Regions from separate parts of the Pseudomonas sp. PHC1 genome, predicted to be linked through region 2. Evidence: predicted binding sites of a transcription regulator. Region 2 holds the regulator's gene; the other holds the start of a gene.
The links. The regulator sigma-54, encoded in region 2, starts transcription at its own class of promoters, with help from an activator protein. The targets are predictions, from matches to a motif close to ANTGGCATNNANNTTGCTNT.
Positions count from the first base shown of each region.

Region 1 (9,327 bases), on a different contig from region 2:
CCGATTGTATAAACGGCGTACAGCCAGAAGACAAGTCGGTAAATGCGTTCGGACACGGCGGATTTTTGTGATAGGGTTCGCGCCCTTAAAAATCCGCTGAAGCGTTTTTCCGAACTGAAAAACAGTGACAAACGGTCTAGCTCAGCAGGTTCGCGGCCTACACGTGAATTCGACATTTCGCACACAATTTACGCACAGGGTTATCCACAGGCTGTCCGTTGCAATCCTCCCCCAAAACGCATTATCTTGTAGCCCGCGCTTGAAAAAACCCTACATGTAGGGGTTGAGGCCAAAAAACCAAACACAAACCGGACAGTGAATTCAAGGCTTTTTATTGCCATTGTCGGGTTGAACCAAACGTATTTTCAGAAGACCAAACCGCGCCTGCGGATGGCTACCGTTTTTCAGCCGATCACGGCGTAAACGGTACGGGTGTTGCAGTCCGAAACTGCTCCCCGAAAGGAATGCGGTTTCACGCGTATCGCGCGAACCGAAGACTTCGGCATGGAAGCGGCGCCCACAAGGCCCCCTTCCTGAACTGTCCCGAAGTCGTTACCCGGCAACTGCCGGTTGTAGTGCTTCAGGACGGAACGGTGGGCACCGTGATGGTGCCCAAACAAACATAGAGAACGTGGAGACACCCATGCAAACCGACACAACTCGCGAGAACCCGCAGGGCACCTTGCCGCAGGCCGCCGATTCGAATTCGGATCTGGCTGCCACCGCGCCTGGCCAACTGCGTGTGATCAAGCGTAATGGCACTGTCGTTCCTTACACCGATGACAAGATCACCGTCGCTATCACCAAAGCGTTTCTCGCAGTTGAAGGCGGCACCGCTGCCGCTTCGTCGCGAATCCACGACACCGTTGCCCGTCTGACCGAACAGGTCACCGCGACCTTCAAGCGTCGCATGCCGTCGGGCGGCACCATCCACATCGAAGAAATCCAGGACCAGGTCGAACTGGCCCTGATGCGTGCCGGCGAGCAGAAAGTCGCCCGCGACTACGTGATCTACCGTGACGCCCGTTCCAAGGAACGCGCCACCCGCACCACCGCCGAAGCTCCGGTACAGGCGCACCCGTCGATCCGCATCACCCGCGCCGACGGCAGCCTCGCGCCGCTGGACATGGGCCGCCTGAACACCATCGTCACCGAAGCCTGCGAAGGTCTGGCCGAGGTCGACGGCGACCTGATCCAGCGCGAAACCCTGAAGAACCTGTACGACGGCGTGGCCCTGAACGACGTCAACACCGCGCTGGTGATGACCGCCCGCACCCTGGTCGAGCGCGAGCCGAACTACTCGTTCGTGACCGCCCGCCTGCTGATGGACACCCTGCGTGCCGAAGGCCTGGGCTTCCTGGGCGTGGCCGAGAGCGCCACTCACCACGAAATGGCCGACCTGTACGCCAAGGCCCTGCCGGCCTACGTTGCCAAAGGTATCGAGTTCGAACTGCTGAACCCTGTGCTGGCCTCCTTCGACCTGGAAAAACTGGGCAAGGCGATCAACCACGAGCGCGACCAGCAATTCACCTACCTGGGCCTGCAGACCCTGTACGACCGTTACTTCATCCACAAGGATGGCGTGCGTTTCGAACTGCCACAGATCTTCTTCATGCGCGTGGCCATGGGCCTGGCCATCGAAGAGAAGCAGAAAGAAGACCGTGCGATCGAGTTCTACAACCTGCTGTCCTCGTTCGACTACATGGCTTCGACCCCGACCCTGTTCAACGCCGGCACCCTGCGTCCACAGCTGTCGAGCTGCTACCTGACCACAGTGCCGGATGACCTGTCGGGCATCTACCACGCGATCCACGACAACGCCATGCTGTCGAAATTCGCCGGTGGCCTGGGTAACGACTGGACCCCGGTTCGTGCGCTGGGCTCGTACATCAAGGGCACCAACGGCAAGTCGCAGGGCGTGGTTCCGTTCCTGAAAGTGGTGAACGACACCGCCGTCGCCGTTAACCAGGGTGGCAAGCGCAAAGGCGCTGTCTGTGCCTACCTGGAAACCTGGCACATGGACATCGAGGAGTTCATCGAACTCCGTAAGAACACCGGTGATGACCGTCGTCGTACCCACGACATGAACACTGCCAACTGGATCCCTGACCTGTTCATGAAGCGCGTCTTCGATGACGGCAAGTGGACCCTGTTCTCGCCGTCCGAAGTACCGGACCTGCACGACCTGACCGGCAAGGCCTTCGAAGAGCGCTACGAATACTACGAAGCCCTGACCGAATACCCGGGCAAGATCAAGCTGTTCAAGACCATTCAGGCCAAAGACCTGTGGCGCAAGATGCTGTCGATGCTGTTCGAAACCGGCCACCCATGGCTGACGTTCAAGGACCCGTGCAACCTGCGCAGCCCGCAGCAGCACGTCGGCGTCGTTCACAGCTCGAACCTGTGCACCGAGATCACCCTGAACACCAACAAGGACGAGATCGCGGTCTGCAACCTGGGCTCGATCAACCTGCCGAACCACATCGTCGACGGCAAGCTGGACACCGCCAAGCTCAAGCGCACCATCGACGTCGCCGTGCGCATGCTCGACAACGTGATCGACATCAACTACTACTCGGTGCCGCAGGCGAAGAACTCCAACTTCCGCCACCGCCCGGTCGGTCTGGGCATCATGGGCTTCCAGGACGCGCTGTACCTGCAGCACATCCCGTACGGTTCCGACGCTGCCGTCGAGTTCGCCGACAAGTCGATGGAAGCGGTCAGCTACTACGCGATCCAGGCTTCCTGCGACCTGGCCGACGAGCGCGGCTCGTACGAGACGTTCCAGGGTTCGCTGTGGTCCAAAGGCGTACTGCCGCTGGATTCGCAACAGATCCTGATCGAAGCACGTGGCCAGAAGTACATCGACGTCGACCTGACCGAGTCCCTGGACTGGGCACCGGTTCGCGCCCGTGTACAGAAAGGCATCCGTAACTCGAACATCATGGCCATCGCACCGACCGCGACCATCGCCAACATCACCGGCGTCTCGCAGTCGATCGAACCGACCTACCAGAACCTGTACGTGAAATCGAACCTGTCGGGCGAATTCACCGTGATCAACCCTTACCTGGTTCGCGACCTGAAGGCTCGCGGCCTGTGGGACTCGGTCATGATCAACGACCTGAAGTACTACGACGGTTCGGTTCAGCAGATCGAGCGCATCCCGCAAGAACTCAAAGAGCTCTACGCGACCGCGTTCGAAGTGGACACCAAGTGGATCGTTGACGCCGCCAGCCGTCGTCAGAAGTGGATCGACCAGGCCCAGTCGCTGAACCTGTACATCGCCGGCGCTTCGGGCAAGAAGCTGGACGTGACCTACCGCATGGCCTGGTACCGTGGTCTGAAAACCACTTACTACCTCCGTGCCCTGGCCGCGACCAGCACCGAGAAGTCGACCATCAACACCGGCAAGCTGAACGCTGTATCCAGCGGCGGCAACCACGGCGACGACTCGGTCCTGGCAGCCCCTGCCGGCCCGGCTCCAGTACCGAAGGCTTGCGCCATCGACGAGCCGGATTGCGAAGCTTGCCAATAAGCTGAGCTGAATCAGGCGTTGCGAAACACCTGATCCGAGAAACCCCTGACAGACTTCTGGTTTGTCGGGGGTTTTCTTTTGCCCGCGAAAAAGCAAAAGCCCCCTAACCCTAGCCCTCCCGAAACGTCGGACCGCCCAGAGGGAGAGGGAACCGACCGAGTTGCTTTGAAAAGATACGCCGACGTGAAATACCGAGTTGAACTCAAGTCTTAAAAAGCAAACATCCCGCGCCTGCCTTTGCCTTTGCTTCCACCACTGAACACGATGAGCGTTAGCTCGAGTAAAGCTTTTGACGTGCCGGCCCCATCGGAACGAAGGAACACCGAGCCAAAGCGAGGTGCCGAACGCCGGGGTCCAGCCTTTTGGTTCCTTTTTGCCGGGCCGGCATTCCGGCGTCTGAAAAAGGGACTCGCCGTCAGGGCGAAACCGCCAGCGGCAGCACCCGGAGCAACGGATATATCCTCAATCCCAAGGCAAAAAAAGCCCCTCAAAAAGAGGGGCTCCTTAACCAGCCAAGACTCAGAATCAGGTCATCTGAATAATGGTCTGCATGATGGTGCTCTGGGTGGAGATGGTCTTGGCATTCGCCTGATAGTTACTCTGACCCTTGATCAGGTCCACCAGCTCATTGGTCAGGTTAACGTTGGACTCTTCCAGCGAGTTCGAAACAACCGAACCCAGCGTACCGGTTTCCGGTGCATCGTAGCCCGGGATACCCGAAGCGAAGGTTTCTTTCCAGCTGGTGCCACCGATCGGCTGCAAGCCCTGCTCGTTGGTGAAGCTGGCCAGCGCAACCTGGCCGATAGCCTTGCTCTGGTTGTTGCTGAAGTTGGCGAACAGCGTACCGGTACCGTCGATGGTCAGGTTGGTGATCTGGCCAGTGGCATAACCATCCTGCGTCGGGATCGAACGCGCGGTGTCGGCGTTGTATTGAGTGGTCTTGGCCATCGAAATGGTAATGCCGGCCGGGTTAGCCGAAGCACCGTTGGCCGTCCACACACCGTTGGTGACAGTGCCCGGTACCCAGCCAGTGAGCTTCAGGTCGCTGCTGATCACGGCAGGCGGAGTGCTGACCTGAGTCAGCTTGCCAGTGGAGTCAAAGGTCATGGTCGATGCGACAGGCGCAGTGACTTTCGGATCGCTGCCGGTAGCATCCGGGTTGCGACCGTCCACCAGGGTGTAGACCTTCCAGGTGTTGGCGCCGGTCTTCACCATGTACTGATCCATGACATGGGAGTTGCCCTGGCTGTCATAGATCGGCGTGCTGAACGACTTGGTGTAGGTCGCAAGGTTGGTCGGGTCGAACTTGCCGGCCGCTACTGTGTCGTCGATCACCGGAGCGGTCGAGTTCAGGTTGATGGTCGAGGTCACCAGCGAGGTGGACTTCGGCGCCAGGTTCGAGGTGTCGATCTTCAGATCGGTCAACACACCGTTGATGATCTTGCCGTTTGAATCCACACCGTAGCCTTGCAGACGCGAGGTGTAGTCGGTGTTGGTAATGAAGCCGTCCTTGTCGACCTTGAACGTACCGGCACGGGTGTAGGAGATCGAACCGTTGTTGCTCAGGGTGAAGAAGCCCGAACCGTTGATCCCCATGTCCAGCACGTTGCCGGTGTTGTTGATGTCGCCCTGGGTGAACTGCTGGGAAACGTTGGCCAGGCGCACACCGTTACCGATGACCTTGCTGCCGCTGCCCAGGCGAGTCGCCGAGTAGACGTCTTCGAATTCTGCACGGGAGGATTTGAAACCGGCGGTCGCGACGTTGGCGATGTTGTTGCCGGTCACATCCAGTTGCTTGTTGGCTGCATAGAGACCGCTAAGGCCGATATTGAAAGACATATTCCACTCCTTTGTGCCGGTTGGTCGGCTCTATATACCAATGGTTTGTACTTTGGACAGGGCGACGGTGCCCTTGCCGGACAGGTTGAGCATCAACTCGCCACCGGTCTGGCTGATCGTCACGCTGGTGACCGTGGCGGGCAGGTAGGTCGCCAGGTCGGTCGCGGTGCCGTTGATCGAGGCGTTGGCCTTGAAGGTGTAGGTACCGGTTTTCACCAGATTGCCGTCCTTGTCCTTGCCGTCCCAGGTGAAGCTCGCATTGCCGGCGGCGCGACTGCCCAGATCGATGGTACGAACGGTGGCACCACTGCTGTCGGTGATGGTGACGGTACCGCCGGCAATCGACGACGGGACGGTGACCGAACCGGTCATGCCTTTGCTCGGATCGTCCAGCTGAACCGTGTTGGTCTGCACAATCACATTGCGACCCACCAGCGACGACGCCTGCAACGCTTGCGACGAGTTGTAGTTGCCGGCCAGCGAACTGACGGTGCTGTTGAGGGTGGTGATCCCCTCGAGGCTGCTGAACTGCGCCAGCTGGGCAACGAATGCGCTGTTGTCCTGCGGGTCGAGCGGGTTCTGGTTTTTCAGCTGGGTCACCAGCAGTTGCAGGAACGCGTCCTTGCCCAGGGCCTGGCCGCCGGTCGAGCTGTTGGTGGCCGAAGCGATGCCGCCGGTGGTGGTGCTACTGGTCTTCTTCGAAGAGTTGGCCAGTATGTCGTTCATCGTCAGGCTGCTGGTGGTATCGGTAACACTCATGGCAGTCGCCCCTTATCACTGACCGAGGGTCAGTACCTTCTGCATCATGGTCTTGGCGGTGTTCATCATTTCAGCGTTGGTCTGGAACGAACGGCTCGCGGAAATCATGTCAGCCATTTCTTCCACCACGTTGACGTTCGGGTAGTAGACGTAGCCCTTGGCGTCGGCCGCCGGATGGTTCGGCTCGTAGCGCGCTTCGAGGTTGCTCTGGTCTTCGACCACACCGAGCACCTGCACGCCCTGACCGGCCGCGTCCTGGTTCTGGAACAGCGAATTGCTGCCGCCGCTCTGGCCGCCCTGAAACATGGTGGCAAACACCGGATGACGGGCACGATAGGTCTGGTCGATGCTCGACGAGACGGTCTCGGCGTTGGCGATGTTCGAGGCCACGGTGTTGAGACGGGTGGTCTGGGCGCTCATGCCGCTGCCGGCAATGTTGAAAACGCTGGACAGGGACATGGATTACTCTCCGCGCAGGGCTGACACCAGCCCTTTGAATTTGCTGTTGAGCAGGGTGAAGCTGGCCTGGAAGCCGACGGCGTTTTCCGCGTAGTTCGACTGTTCCAGCTGGGCGTCCACGGTGTTCTGGTCGATCGACGGCTGCATCGGCGTGCGATACATCAGCGACTCGTCGCCATTGCCCAGGCCTTCAGCTTCGATGTGACGGCTGTTGGTCATGTTCAGGGCGATGGTGCCGTTAGCGTTCTTCTGGCTCTGTGCTTCAAGCACTTTGGAGAACTCCAGATCCCGCGCCTTGTAGTTCGGGGTGTCGGCGTTGGCGATGTTGTTGGCCAGCACTTCGGCACGCTGGGCGCGGAAGCCCAGAGCCTTTTCGTGAATGCCGAGCGCTTTATCGAAGCTGATGCTCATGTCGGGAACCTTCAGGTGACCGGATTTTTCGTAACTGGGTTATAGCAAGCGTCGTGCCAGTTTGAGAAAGCCCCGGATTACGGGGCTTTGCGCGGAACCGGCAACGCGGCAATGCCAGAAAAGCGGCAACCGGTTTCCGCCGGATGCCGCTTTTCTGCCGCCACCTGCCACCGGCAAAACCTTCAGGCATAAAAAAACGGGAGCCCCTGAGGACTCCCGTTTCTTGTGTCGCCGGTGTTTCACTTCGCCTGGTAGATGATCCCCGGGCTGCACTGCACCATCTGGTAATGATCCGGCAAACCATTCAGCGCTTCGGAAGCGCCAAGGAACAGATAACCGCCGGGCTTCAGCGTGCTGTGAATGCGCAACAGGATGTCCTTCTTCACCTCGGCGGAGAAGTAGATCAGCACGTTGCGGCAGAACACGATGTCGAACTTGCCCAGGCTTGCATAACTGTCGAGCAGGTTGAACGAGCGGAACTCCACCCGGTTCTTGATCGGCGCCTTGATCACCCAGCGCCCCGGCCCTTTCGGGTCAAAGTAGCGCTGCAGACGATCGGCGGACAGACCGCGACCAATCGCCAGGCTGTCGTACTCGCCGGTCTTGCAGTTGGTCAGCATGCTGCCGGACAGATCGGTGGCGACGATCTGCACGCCCATCTTCAACTGACCGATGTTGGTCCGCTCGAACTCGTCGATCGACATCGACAGCGAATAGGGTTCCTGACCCGACGAGCAGGCTGCCGACCAGATCCGCAGACGCTGGTTGGGAGCAGCCTTGATCGCTTCGGGCAGCACCTTGTTCTTCAAGACTTCAAACGGATAGGTGTCGCGAAACCACAGGGTTTCGTTGGTCGTCATGGCATCGACCACCTGCTCGCGCAAACCGCTGCGCGGCTGGGTCTGGATGCGCTGAACCAGCTCACCCAGGGACTTGATGCCTTGCTGCTCCATCAGTTTGTTGAGACGGCTCGACACCAGATACTGCTTGTTTTCACCGAGCAAAATGCCACAGGCTTTTTCCAGGAAGACCCGGAACTGTTCGAAATCCAAATTACCCGTAGACAAATGATGCCGCCTCTTAAATCGTGTTGAACGCCAGGGGCAGAAGGCCCTTAGCTGATGTCTGCTGCTTTGATCCGGTCGACTACCCGGGATGCCAGGTCATCAGGACGGAACTTGGCCAGGAAGTCATCGGCACCGACTTTCTTGACCATCGCCTGATTGAACACACCCGACAACGAAGTATGCAGGATGATATGAAGCTTTTGCATGCGAGGGTCGCTGCGGATCTCGGCCGTCAGGGTGTACCCGTCCATCTCCGGCATTTCGATGTCGGAGATCATCATCAGGAACTCTTCTTCCGGCTTCTTGCCCTCGTCGACCAGCTTGCGCAGGTAATCCAGCGCCTGCTTGCCGTCGTTCAACGCCACCACTTCGACACCGACCGTCTGCAGGCAACGCGTCACCTGCTTGCGCGCCACCGACGAGTCATCGACCGTCAGCACCCGCAACGACAACGCCTTGCTCTGGGTCTCGACATCCACCACGCCGACCGAAATCGCTTCCGGGGTCGGCGCGACTTCCGCCAGCACCTTCTCGACGTCGATGATTTCGACTAACTGATTGTCGACCCGAGTCACAGCGGTCAGGTAATGATCGCGTCCGGTGCCCTTGGGCGGCGGATGAATCTCTTCCCAGTTCATGTTCACGATACGTTCCACCGAGCGCACCAGGAAACCCTGAGTCTTGGTGTTGTATTCCGTGATGATCACAAACGGACTGTTCTTGTCTTTCAAAGCACCGGAGCCGGTCGCCATCGCCAGATCAAGGATCGGAATGGTCGCCCCCCGGATATTCGCCACCCCGCACACGACAGGACTGGACTTGGGCATCAGCGTCAGTTGCGGGCACTGCAGCACTTCCCGAACCTTGAACACGTTGATCCCGTAGAGCTGCTGACCGTCGAGACGGAACAACAACAGCTCCAGGCGATTCTGCCCCACCAGTTGCGTGCGCTGGTTCACCGAATCCATTACACCAGCCATGCCCAGACTCCTACACCAACGCCAAGTGTTGTTGCGACGCACATTCATTGCTAAACGGCACGGCGCTTGCTTTTTAACTCGTATGAACGCTCAAACGACATTTTTCCGACGCCTGACATCTCCCCTCCGCAGAGGGCTTTGCGCGATGTCCGCCGTTTGCCTGTTTTTCGCTGGCAGCCCTGCCATTGCTGATGCGGTTACCTTGCCTGACATGCTTATCGGCGTCACTCAGGGCTTTCTTGAATTCACCGTAGAAGACTATCTGGCCACCAGT
Region 1 covers NZ_JBJXHJ010000001.1:494,225-503,551, reverse strand. The annotation lists gene ACKJSM_RS02275 (ribonucleoside-diphosphate reductase subunit alpha) at 644-3,538, shown strand; gene flgE (flagellar hook protein FlgE) at 4,064-5,377, opposite strand; gene flgD (flagellar hook assembly protein FlgD) at 5,408-6,136, opposite strand; gene flgC (flagellar basal body rod protein FlgC) at 6,152-6,595, opposite strand; gene flgB (flagellar basal body rod protein FlgB) at 6,599-7,006, opposite strand; gene cheR (protein-glutamate O-methyltransferase CheR) at 7,246-8,073, opposite strand; gene ACKJSM_RS02245 (chemotaxis protein CheV) at 8,121-9,053, opposite strand; gene flgA (flagellar basal body P-ring formation chaperone FlgA) at 9,136-9,327, shown strand, end outside.
Region 1: flgB (flagellar basal body rod protein FlgB) is a predicted target of sigma-54. The motif match lies at 7,048-7,067, and genes of this name have one in related genera.

Region 2 (9,327 bases):
ATCAACTGGCCACAAGTCGCTGCGCGCTATCGGGCAGCGCTGGTTTAAGTCTTCTATAAAAACAATACAAGGCTGACTATGGGCACTGAGACACTGGCGATCGGAAGTGGGCGCATGTTTCGTTACGCAATCGGATCGCTGCTGCTGTTGGCGGGTATGACTTTGCTGGTCGCCCACGCACTGGAATGGCTGAACCTGGAGCCGAGGTTGTCGCGGGCGTTGCAGGGCGGGGCGATATGCGCCCTTGGCACCGCGCTCGGCGCGGTTCCGGTGCTGGTGATCCGCAACATGCCTCAGGCACTGGGGGATACGCTGTTGGGTTTTGGCGCCGGCGTGATGCTGGCAGCGACCGCCTTTTCGCTGATCGTGCCGGGAATCTCCGCCGCCGAAAGCCTGGGGCTGAGCCCATGGGGCGCCAGTGGCCTGATCTGTTTTGGCATCCTGCTGGGGGCATTCGGCCTGTATCTGGTTGATCGCCGAGTGTCGGGCGCCTCGCCGGAAATGCTCATCGGCACTGTCGAGCATCCGGTGATTCCGCCGCGGATCTGGCTGTTCGTGTTCGCCATCATCGCCCATAACATCCCGGAAGGCATGGCGGTCGGTGTCTCGGCTGGCGGTGGAATGCCTGACGCAGACAGTCTGGCGATGGGGATTGCCTTGCAGGATGTACCGGAAGGGCTGGTGATTGCGCTGGTACTGGCCGGTGCCGGGATGTCGCGGGTCAAGGCGTTTTTGATTGGCGCAGCGTCAGGTCTGGTCGAACCGGTGTTCGCGCTGCTTTGCGCGTGGCTGGTCAGCCTTGCCGAATTGTTACTGCCCTTGGGGCTGGCGTTGGCGGCGGGCGCCATGCTGCTGGTGGTGACTCACGAGGTCATTCCGGAGTCGCGACGCAATGGTCACGAGAAGCTGGCAAGCTTGGGATTGTTGATTGGCTTCTGCCTGATGATGGTGATGGATACGGCATTGGGCTGAAACGCAGGAGGGAGCTTGCTCCCTCGCTTCAAGCGTTTTCAACCACCTTCATCGAAGTAGTTATTGATCAACGCAACCAGCGCATCCATGGCTTCCTGTTCCTGGTGGCCTTCGGTGCTCAGGTGGATTTTGGTGCCCTTACCCGCAGCAAGCATCATCATCGCCATGATGCTTTTACCGTCAACCGTGGTGTCCGGGGTGCGGCCGACTCTGATCGCGCAATCGGGAAACTGGCCCGCCACGCCGACGAATTTTGCCGATGCGCGGGCATGCAGGCCCAGCTTGTTGATGATTTCTATTTCCCGAGCAGGCATCGCGGTGTGAATCCTTTAGCTGAGGTCGCGGTGGCGAACCTGGACGTTCTTCAGGGTCTTCTGCAGCGCCTGGCCAAGACGTTCGGTCAGGTAAACGGAACGGTGATGCCCGCCGGTGCAGCCGATGGCAATGGTGACGTAAGCGCGGTTGCTCGCGGCAAAGCGCGGCAACCATTTGTGCAGGTACGTGTAAATATCCTGATACATCTCCTCGACCTCAGGCTGCGCCGCCAGATACTCGGCGACCGGCTGATCGAGACCGGATTGCGCGCGCAGTTCCGGTTTCCAGTATGGGTTCGGCAGGCAGCGTACATCGAACACCAGATCCGCATCCACCGGCATGCCGCGTTTGAAACCGAACGACTCGACCAGAAACGCGGTGCCAGGTTCCGGCTGATTCAGCAGGCGCAACTTGATCGTGTCGCGTAGCTGGTACAGGTTGAGATGGGTGGTATTGATCTTCAGGTCGGCGAGATCGGCAATGGGGCCGAGCAGCGTGCTTTCATCCTGAATGGCCTCTGCCAGCGAACGATTGGCGTTGCTCAGTGGGTGGCGGCGGCGAGTTTCAGAGAAACGCTTGAGCAGGGTTTCTTCGTCGGCATCCAGGTACAGGACATCGCATTGAATATGCTTGGCGCGTGCGTCTTCAAGTAATTCCGGAAAACGGGTCAGATGGCTCGGCAGATTGCGTGCATCGATCGATACTGCCACCAGTGGCTGCGCCAGCTCGGTATGAATCAGGGCCCGTTCGGCCAGTTCCGGCAGTAGACCGGCCGGCAGGTTATCGATGCAGTAGTAGCCGTTGTCCTCAAGGACATCCAGGGCGGTACTTTTACCCGAGCCGGAACGGCCACTGACAATGATCAAGCGCATGGTTACGGCCTGTTCTGTTCTTCCAGTACAACCTGGTACAAGGCTTCGTTGCTTGGCGCGCTGCGCAGTCTTTCGCGCACGTCCTTGCGGTCGAGCATGCTGGCGATCTGGCGTAACAGCTCCAGGTGCGCATCGGTGGCGGCTTCCGGCACCAGCAGGACGAACAGCAGGTCCACGGGCGCGCCGTCGATGGCGTCGAAATCGATGGGGGCATCAAGGTGCATCAGCGCACTGATCGGCGCTTCACAGCCCTTGAGGCGGCAGTGGGGGATGGCGATGCCGTTGCCAAAACCGGTAGAACCCAGTTTTTCACGGGCAATCAATGCCTCGAAGACATCTTGCATCTCCAGATCCGGGACTTCCCGGGCGATCAGGTTGGCAATTTGTTCGAGGGCTTTCTTTTTACTGCCGCCCGGCACGTTCACCAGGGAACGGCCGGGGGTCAGGATACTTTCAAGTCGGATCATGGGGGTGGGGGTTATCGACCGGTAGCGCCCTGAAGCAGGCTCTGGGTCTTTTCCTTATGCTTTTTGAGTTGTTTATCGAGCTTGTCGGTCAGCGCGTCGATCGCAGCGTACATATCGGTATGTTCCGCGTTGGCGACGACCTCATTGCCGGGAATATGCAGCGTGGCTTCGATTTTCTGCTTCAGCTTTTCGACACACATCGTGACTTGCACGTTGGTGATCTTGTCGAAATGCCCTTCGAGCTTCTTGAGCTTGAGCTCGATGTACTCGCGCAGAGGCTGGGTCACTTCCAGTTGGTGTCCACTGATGTTGACTTGCATACAGCTTCTCCTTCGTTGCCAGTGCATAAAGCGGCAGGCCGAAGAGCCTGCCACTGGAACGCTGTAACGTGGCTTACATCAACCGCTTGCGTTCGCTCGAAGGCGCGATCCCGAGGGATTCGCGGTACTTGGCGACGGTGCGGCGAGCCACCTGAATGCCTTGTGCCTCCAGTAAACCAGCGATCTTGCTGTCACTCAACGGCTTTTTCTGATTTTCCGCGGCGACCAGTTTCTTGATGATCGCGCGGATCGCCGTGGACGAGCATTCGCCGCCTTCGGAGGTGCTCACATGGCTGGAGAAAAAGTATTTCAGTTCATATATGCCCCGAGGGGTATGCATGAATTTTTGCGTAGTCACGCGGGAAATCGTCGACTCGTGCATGCCCACCGCTTCTGCGATGTCATGCAGGACCAGGGGCTTCATCGCTTCGTCGCCGTACTCCAGAAAACCGCGCTGATGCTCGACGATCTGGGTGGCCACTTTCATCAGGGTTTCGTTGCGGCTTTGCAGGCTCTTGATGAACCAGCGGGCTTCCTGCAACTGATTGCGCATGAAGGTGTTATCGGCGCTGGTGTCGGCGCGGCGCACGAAACCGGCGTACTGGGCGTTGACCCGCAGGCGGGGCACCGACTCCTGGTTCAGCTCCACCAGCCAGCGTTCGTTGTCCTTGCGCACGATCACGTCAGGCACCACGTATTCGGCTTCGGTCGACTCGATCTGCGAACCGGGGCGCGGGTTGAGGCTCTGCACCAGTTCGATGACCTGGCGAAGTTCGTCTTCCTTGAGTTTCATGCGACGCATCAGCTGGCTGTAGTCGCGGCTGCCGAGCAGATCGATGTAATCGGTAACCAGGCGCTTGGCTTCGGCCAGCCAAGGGGTCTTGGCCGACAGCTGGCGCAATTGCAGCAGCAGGCATTCGCCCAGGTTGCGTGCGCCGATGCCAGCCGGTTCGAACTGCTGGATACGGTGCAGGACCGCTTCGATTTCGTCCAGTTCGATATCGAGCTCCGGATCGAAGGCGTCAAGGATCTCTTCGAGGGTCTCGTCGAGGTAGCCTTGATTGTTGATGCAATCGATCAGGGTCACGGCGATCAGGCGATCGGTGTCGGACATCGGTGCCAGGTTCAACTGCCACAGCAGATGGCTTTGCAGACTCTCACCGGCGGAAGTGCGGGTGGTGAAGTCCCACTCGTCATCGTCGCTGCTTGGCAGGCTGCTGGCGCTGGTCTGGTAGACGTCTTCCCAGGCGGTGTCGACTGGCAGTTCGTTGGGGATTCGCTCGTTCCATTCGCCGTCTTCGAGGTTATCGACTGTCGGCGCGGTCTCCTGGTAGGAGGGTTCCTGGATCTCGGTGTTGGGCTTCTGTTCGGCGTTGTCGGCCATGGGATCGGAGTTGTCGAAGTCGTCGCCGTCTTCCTGGCGTTCGAGCATCGGATTGGATTCCAGAGCCTCCTGGATTTCCTGTTGCAGATCCAGGGTCGACAATTGGAGCAGGCGGATGGCCTGTTGCAGCTGCGGTGTCATCGTCAGCTGCTGGCCCATTCTCAAGACTAGCGATGGTTTCATGGCAGGGGCTTAACACCTTATTCGCCGGCGCTATGCGCCATCCACTACAGGGCGCCGAGGCGCCAAACTTAAGCAAATTATATGCCTGAAACTGTCGTGTTTGCCTAGAGCGCTGTAACAATAAAAGCGTATAAAAAGGCGCTTCAACGTTACAGCACCCGGACGGCTGGTCGAATGCCGTCGTGCTTACAGGCGGAACTCGTGACCCAGATACACTTCCTTCACCAGATCGTTGGCGAGGATGGTCGCGGAGTCGCCTTCGGCGATCAACTGACCGTCGTTGACGATGTAGGCGGTTTCGCAGATATCCAGCGTCTCGCGGACGTTGTGGTCGGTGATCAGTACACCAATACCCTTGGCCTTGAGGTGGTGGATGATCTGCTTGATGTCGCCGACCGAGATCGGGTCGACACCGGCGAACGGTTCGTCGAGCAGGATGAATTTCGGTGCCGTGGCCAGTGCGCGGGCGATTTCCACTCGGCGGCGCTCACCACCGGAAAGGCTCATGCCGAGGTTGTCGCGGATGTGGCTGATGTGGAATTCCTGCAGCAGGCTTTCCAGCTCCTTGCGACGACCGGCCTTGTCGAGCTCCTGACGAGTCTCGAGAATGGCCATGATGTTGTCGGCTACCGACAGTTTGCGGAAGATCGACGCTTCTTGCGGTAGATAGCCGATACCGGCCTTGGCACGACCGTGCATTGGCTGGTGACTGACGTCCAGGTCGTCGATCAGTACGCGACCCTGATCGGCCTGAACCAGGCCGACGATCATGTAGAAACACGTGGTCTTGCCGGCGCCGTTCGGGCCGAGCAGGCCGACGATCTGACCGCTGTCGATCGACAGGCTGACGTCGCGCACGACCTGGCGGCTTTTATAGGCCTTGGCCAGGTGCTGAGCTTTCAGAGTTGCCATTACTGGGTTTTCTCGTCGGTTTTCTTCTTCGGCTGGATCACCATGTCGATGCGCGGACGCGCCTCGGTGACCTTGCTGCCGGTAGCGCGACCGGCGCTGGCCAGTTTTTTCACCGTGTCATAGACGATCTTCTCGCCCTGAGTGGTGTTGTTGTCCTTGTCGACGACTTTTGCCTTGTCGATCAGCACAACGCGGTTCTGCTGTGCGTGGTACTGAATGGTCACGCCCCAGCCCTGAACAGGCTTGGTGTCGCCGGCAGTCTGCAGCTGTTCGAAGTAGGCGAGGTTGCCCACCGAAGTCACAACGTCGATGTCGCCGTTGGGCGCACGGGTCATGGTCACGGTGTTGCCTTTGACGATCATCGAACCCTGGGTGATGATCACGTCGCCTTTATAGGTGGCAACGCCGTTCTTGTCGTCCAGCTGGGCATCGTCGGCCTGAATGCGGATTGGCTGCTCTTGATCGTTCGGCAGAGCCCAGGCGCTCACGCTTCCCAGTGCTGCGCCCAGACTGAGCAAAATAGGGAGGGTTTTAACGAGCCTCATACTGTCCTCTTACGTTCGATAGCAGGTGTATCCTGCTTTCCTTCAAATACGCTTTCATTCCTACGCCAGTCGATACACCGCCAGCGCCGTCGATTCTAACGGGTTGCTGGGTCTGCGCATATTGCTGCTGTGGGAACACCGTCATGCGAGTGGAGGTGATCAGGGTGTCGCGGTTCTTTTCGTCGGTGCGCTTGACGCGTACCGAGTCGATCAGTTCGACCTCGGTGCCGCCGGAGTTCACTTCGCCGCGTTCACTCGTCACGTGCCATGGGAAGTCGGTGCCACGAAACATGTTCAGGTCGGGTTTGGTGACCAGTGTAATGTCGGTCGCCTTGACGTGCTCAGCCTTGTCGGACGTCATTTCGTACTGCACTTTGCCGTCTTCGAGGTACTGGATCGTGTGGGTATTGGTCGCATACCAGTCGATCGGGCTTTCCTCTGCCGAAACCGGCGGTTTGTCGAGGAAGCGTTCCGGGCTGATGTTCCAGTAGCCGACCGCACCAAAAATCGCTGCGATGCAACCGAACAGCAGGATGTTGCGAAACTTTTTGCTAAACATGATTGGACTCACAGGTACGCGTTGTTGGCGGCGTCGAGGCTGCCTTGAGCGCGCAGGATCAGTTCGCAGAATTCGCGGGCGGCACCTTCGCCGCCACGGGCGAGGGTGATGCCGTGAGCGTGTTCGCGCACGAAAGCTGCGGCATTGGCCACGGCCATGCCCAGCCCCACGCGACGGATCACGGGCAGGTCGGGCAGGTCGTCACCGAGATATGCCACTTGTTCATAGCTTAGGCCCAGTTGTTCCAGAAGACCGTCGAGAACCACCAGTTTGTCTTCGCGTCCCTGAAACAGATGAGGGATGCCCAGGTTCTTGGCTCGACGCTCGACCACCGGGGTCTTGCGACCGCTGATGATGGCAGTCTGTACGCCCGCGTTCATCAGCATCTTGATGCCCTGGCCATCGAGCGTATTGAAAGTCTTGAACTCGCTGCCGTCTTCAAGGAAGTACAGGCGCCCATCGGTGAGGACGCCATCGACGTCGAAGACCGCCAGTTTGATGGCTTTGCCGCGTTGCAGCAGATCGGTGCTCATTTACATCACTCCTGCGCGCAGCAGGTCGGAGAGGTTGAAGGCGCCGATCGGGCGATCCTCTTCATCCACGACAACCAGCGCGTTGATTCGGTGGTCTTCCATGATTTTCAGGGCTTCGGCGGCAAGCATCTCGGCGCGTGCGGTCTTGCCGTGCACCGTCATCACCTGGTCGATGGTGGCGCTGTGGATATCAATGCTGCGATCCAGGGTGCGACGCAGGTCGCCGTCGGTGAAAATCCCGGCCAGTTTGCCATCGGCTTCCAGAATGACGGTCATGCCCAGGCCTTTGCGGGTCATTTCCATCAGCGCGTCCTTGAGCAGGGTGCCGCGCTTCACCTGCGGCAGTTCCTGTCCGGCGTGCATGACGTTTTCCACTTTCAGCAGCAGGCGTCGGCCCAGTGCGCCACCCGGGTGGGAAAAGGCGAAATCTTCGGCAGTGAAGCCGCGCGCCTCCAGCAGTGCCACGGCCAGGGCGTCGCCCATGACCAGCGCGGCGGTGGTCGAGGAGGTCGGTGCCAGGTTCAGCGGGCAGGCTTCGTGCTCGACGTGAACGTTGAGATTGACCTCGGCGGCCTTGGCCAATGGCGATTGCGGGTTGCCGGTGACGCTGATCAGCTGGATGCCCAGGCGCTTGATCAGTGGCAGCAGGGTGACGATTTCATTGGTGGAGCCGGAGTTCGACAGGGCCAGAATCACGTCGTCACGGGTAATCATGCCCATGTCGCCGTGGCTGGCCTCGGCCGGGTGCACGAAAAACGCCGGGGTGCCGGTGCTGGCCAGGGTCGCGGCAATCTTGTTGCCGATGTGCCCGGACTTGCCCATGCCGACTACTACAACACGGCCCTTGCTGGCCAGAATCATCTCGCAAGCGCGTACGAAATCGGCGTCGATATGGGGCAACAAGCCTTGTACGGCTTCCACTTCGAGGCGGATGGTGCGTTGTGCCGATTGAATCAGGTCGCTGGTTTGGCTCATGTCAGAAATCGTATAGCCCGATGAAAAGGCGGCGATTATAGCGGTTATGTTGAAAAGCCTCACGCAAGTTCGTCGTGCTTTGTCATTCCTCGTTACCAAAACTCTGTAAATAAGGCTTCGGCCCCTTCGGTACGCAGAATCCGGGCCGGCGCAGGCCTTGGGCGCTTGCCCTTTGCAGTGATATAGTTCGCCGCCAGTTCGGCCTGCCCGGGATGTAGGGGTTTTCTCAAGAAAGCCAGGCGTCCGAGTGAGAGGCTGCATCGCAAGGAGTTTAGATGAGTGCCGATAACGCCTACGCGGTCGAGCTGAAGGGAGTCTCCTTCAAGCGCGGTGCGCGGAGCATTTTCAATAACATCGATATCCGCATCCCGCGTGGCAAGGTCACCGGCATCATGGGGCCTTCCGGGTGTGGCAAGACCACACTGTTGCGCCTGATGGGGGCCCAGTTGCGGCCATCCAAAGGCGAAGTCTGGGTCAACGGCCAGAATCTGCCGAAGCTGTCGCGCAGCGATCTGTTCGATGCGCGCAAGCACATGGGCGTGCTGTTTCAGAGCGGTGCACTGTTCACCGATCTCGATGTATTCGAGAACGTCGCCTTCCCGCTGCGCGTTCATACCGACCTGCCGGACGAGATGATCCGCGACATCGTGCTGCTCAAGTTGCAGGCAGTAGGCCTGCGCGGTGCGATCGAGCTGATGCCTGACGAGCTGTCCGGCGGCATGAAACGTCGTGTCGCGCTGGCGCGGGCCGTTGCTCTCGACCCGCAGATCCTTATGTACGACGAACCGTTCGTCGGCCAGGATCCGATCGCCATGGGCGTGCTGGTTCGCCTGATTCGTCTGCTCAACGATGCCCTGGGCATCACCAGCATCGTGGTGTCCCACGACCTCGCCGAAACGGCGAGTATCGCCGACTACATCTATGTAGTCGGTGATGGCCAGGTATTGGGGCAGGGCACGCCGGATGAACTGATGAACTCGGACGATCCGCGAATCCGCCAGTTCATGACCGGTGAACCCGATGGCCCGGTGCCGTATCACTTTCCAGCGCCGGATTTGCGCGCAGATCTTCTGGGGAAGCGCCGCTGATGCGCAGAATTACGTTAATGGAGCGTGTGCGTCGTTTCGGCCTCGCCGGAATCGACAGCGTCGCAGTGTTCGGGCGTTCGACCCTGTTTCTGTTTCATGCCCTGCTCGGGCGTGGCGGCATCGGCGGCGGTTTTGGCCTGCTGGTCAAGCAGCTGCATTCCGTCGGCGTGATGTCGCTGGTGATCATCGTGGTGTCCGGGAT
Region 2 covers NZ_JBJXHJ010000016.1:83,723-93,049, reverse strand. The annotation lists gene ACKJSM_RS19575 (superoxide dismutase) at 1-48, shown strand, start outside; gene ACKJSM_RS19570 (ZIP family metal transporter) at 79-972, shown strand; gene ACKJSM_RS19565 (HPr family phosphocarrier protein) at 1,011-1,286, opposite strand; gene rapZ (RNase adapter RapZ) at 1,302-2,159, opposite strand; gene ptsN (PTS IIA-like nitrogen regulatory protein PtsN) at 2,162-2,626, opposite strand; gene hpf (ribosome hibernation-promoting factor, HPF/YfiA family) at 2,638-2,946, opposite strand; gene ACKJSM_RS19545 (RNA polymerase factor sigma-54) at 3,020-4,513, opposite strand; gene lptB (LPS export ABC transporter ATP-binding protein) at 4,700-5,425, opposite strand; gene lptA (lipopolysaccharide transport periplasmic protein LptA) at 5,425-5,970, opposite strand; gene lptC (LPS export ABC transporter periplasmic protein LptC) at 5,957-6,529, opposite strand; gene ACKJSM_RS19525 (KdsC family phosphatase) at 6,538-7,062, opposite strand; gene ACKJSM_RS19520 (KpsF/GutQ family sugar-phosphate isomerase) at 7,063-8,037, opposite strand; gene ACKJSM_RS19515 (ATP-binding cassette domain-containing protein) at 8,313-9,125, shown strand; gene mlaE (lipid asymmetry maintenance ABC transporter permease subunit MlaE) at 9,125-9,327, shown strand, end outside.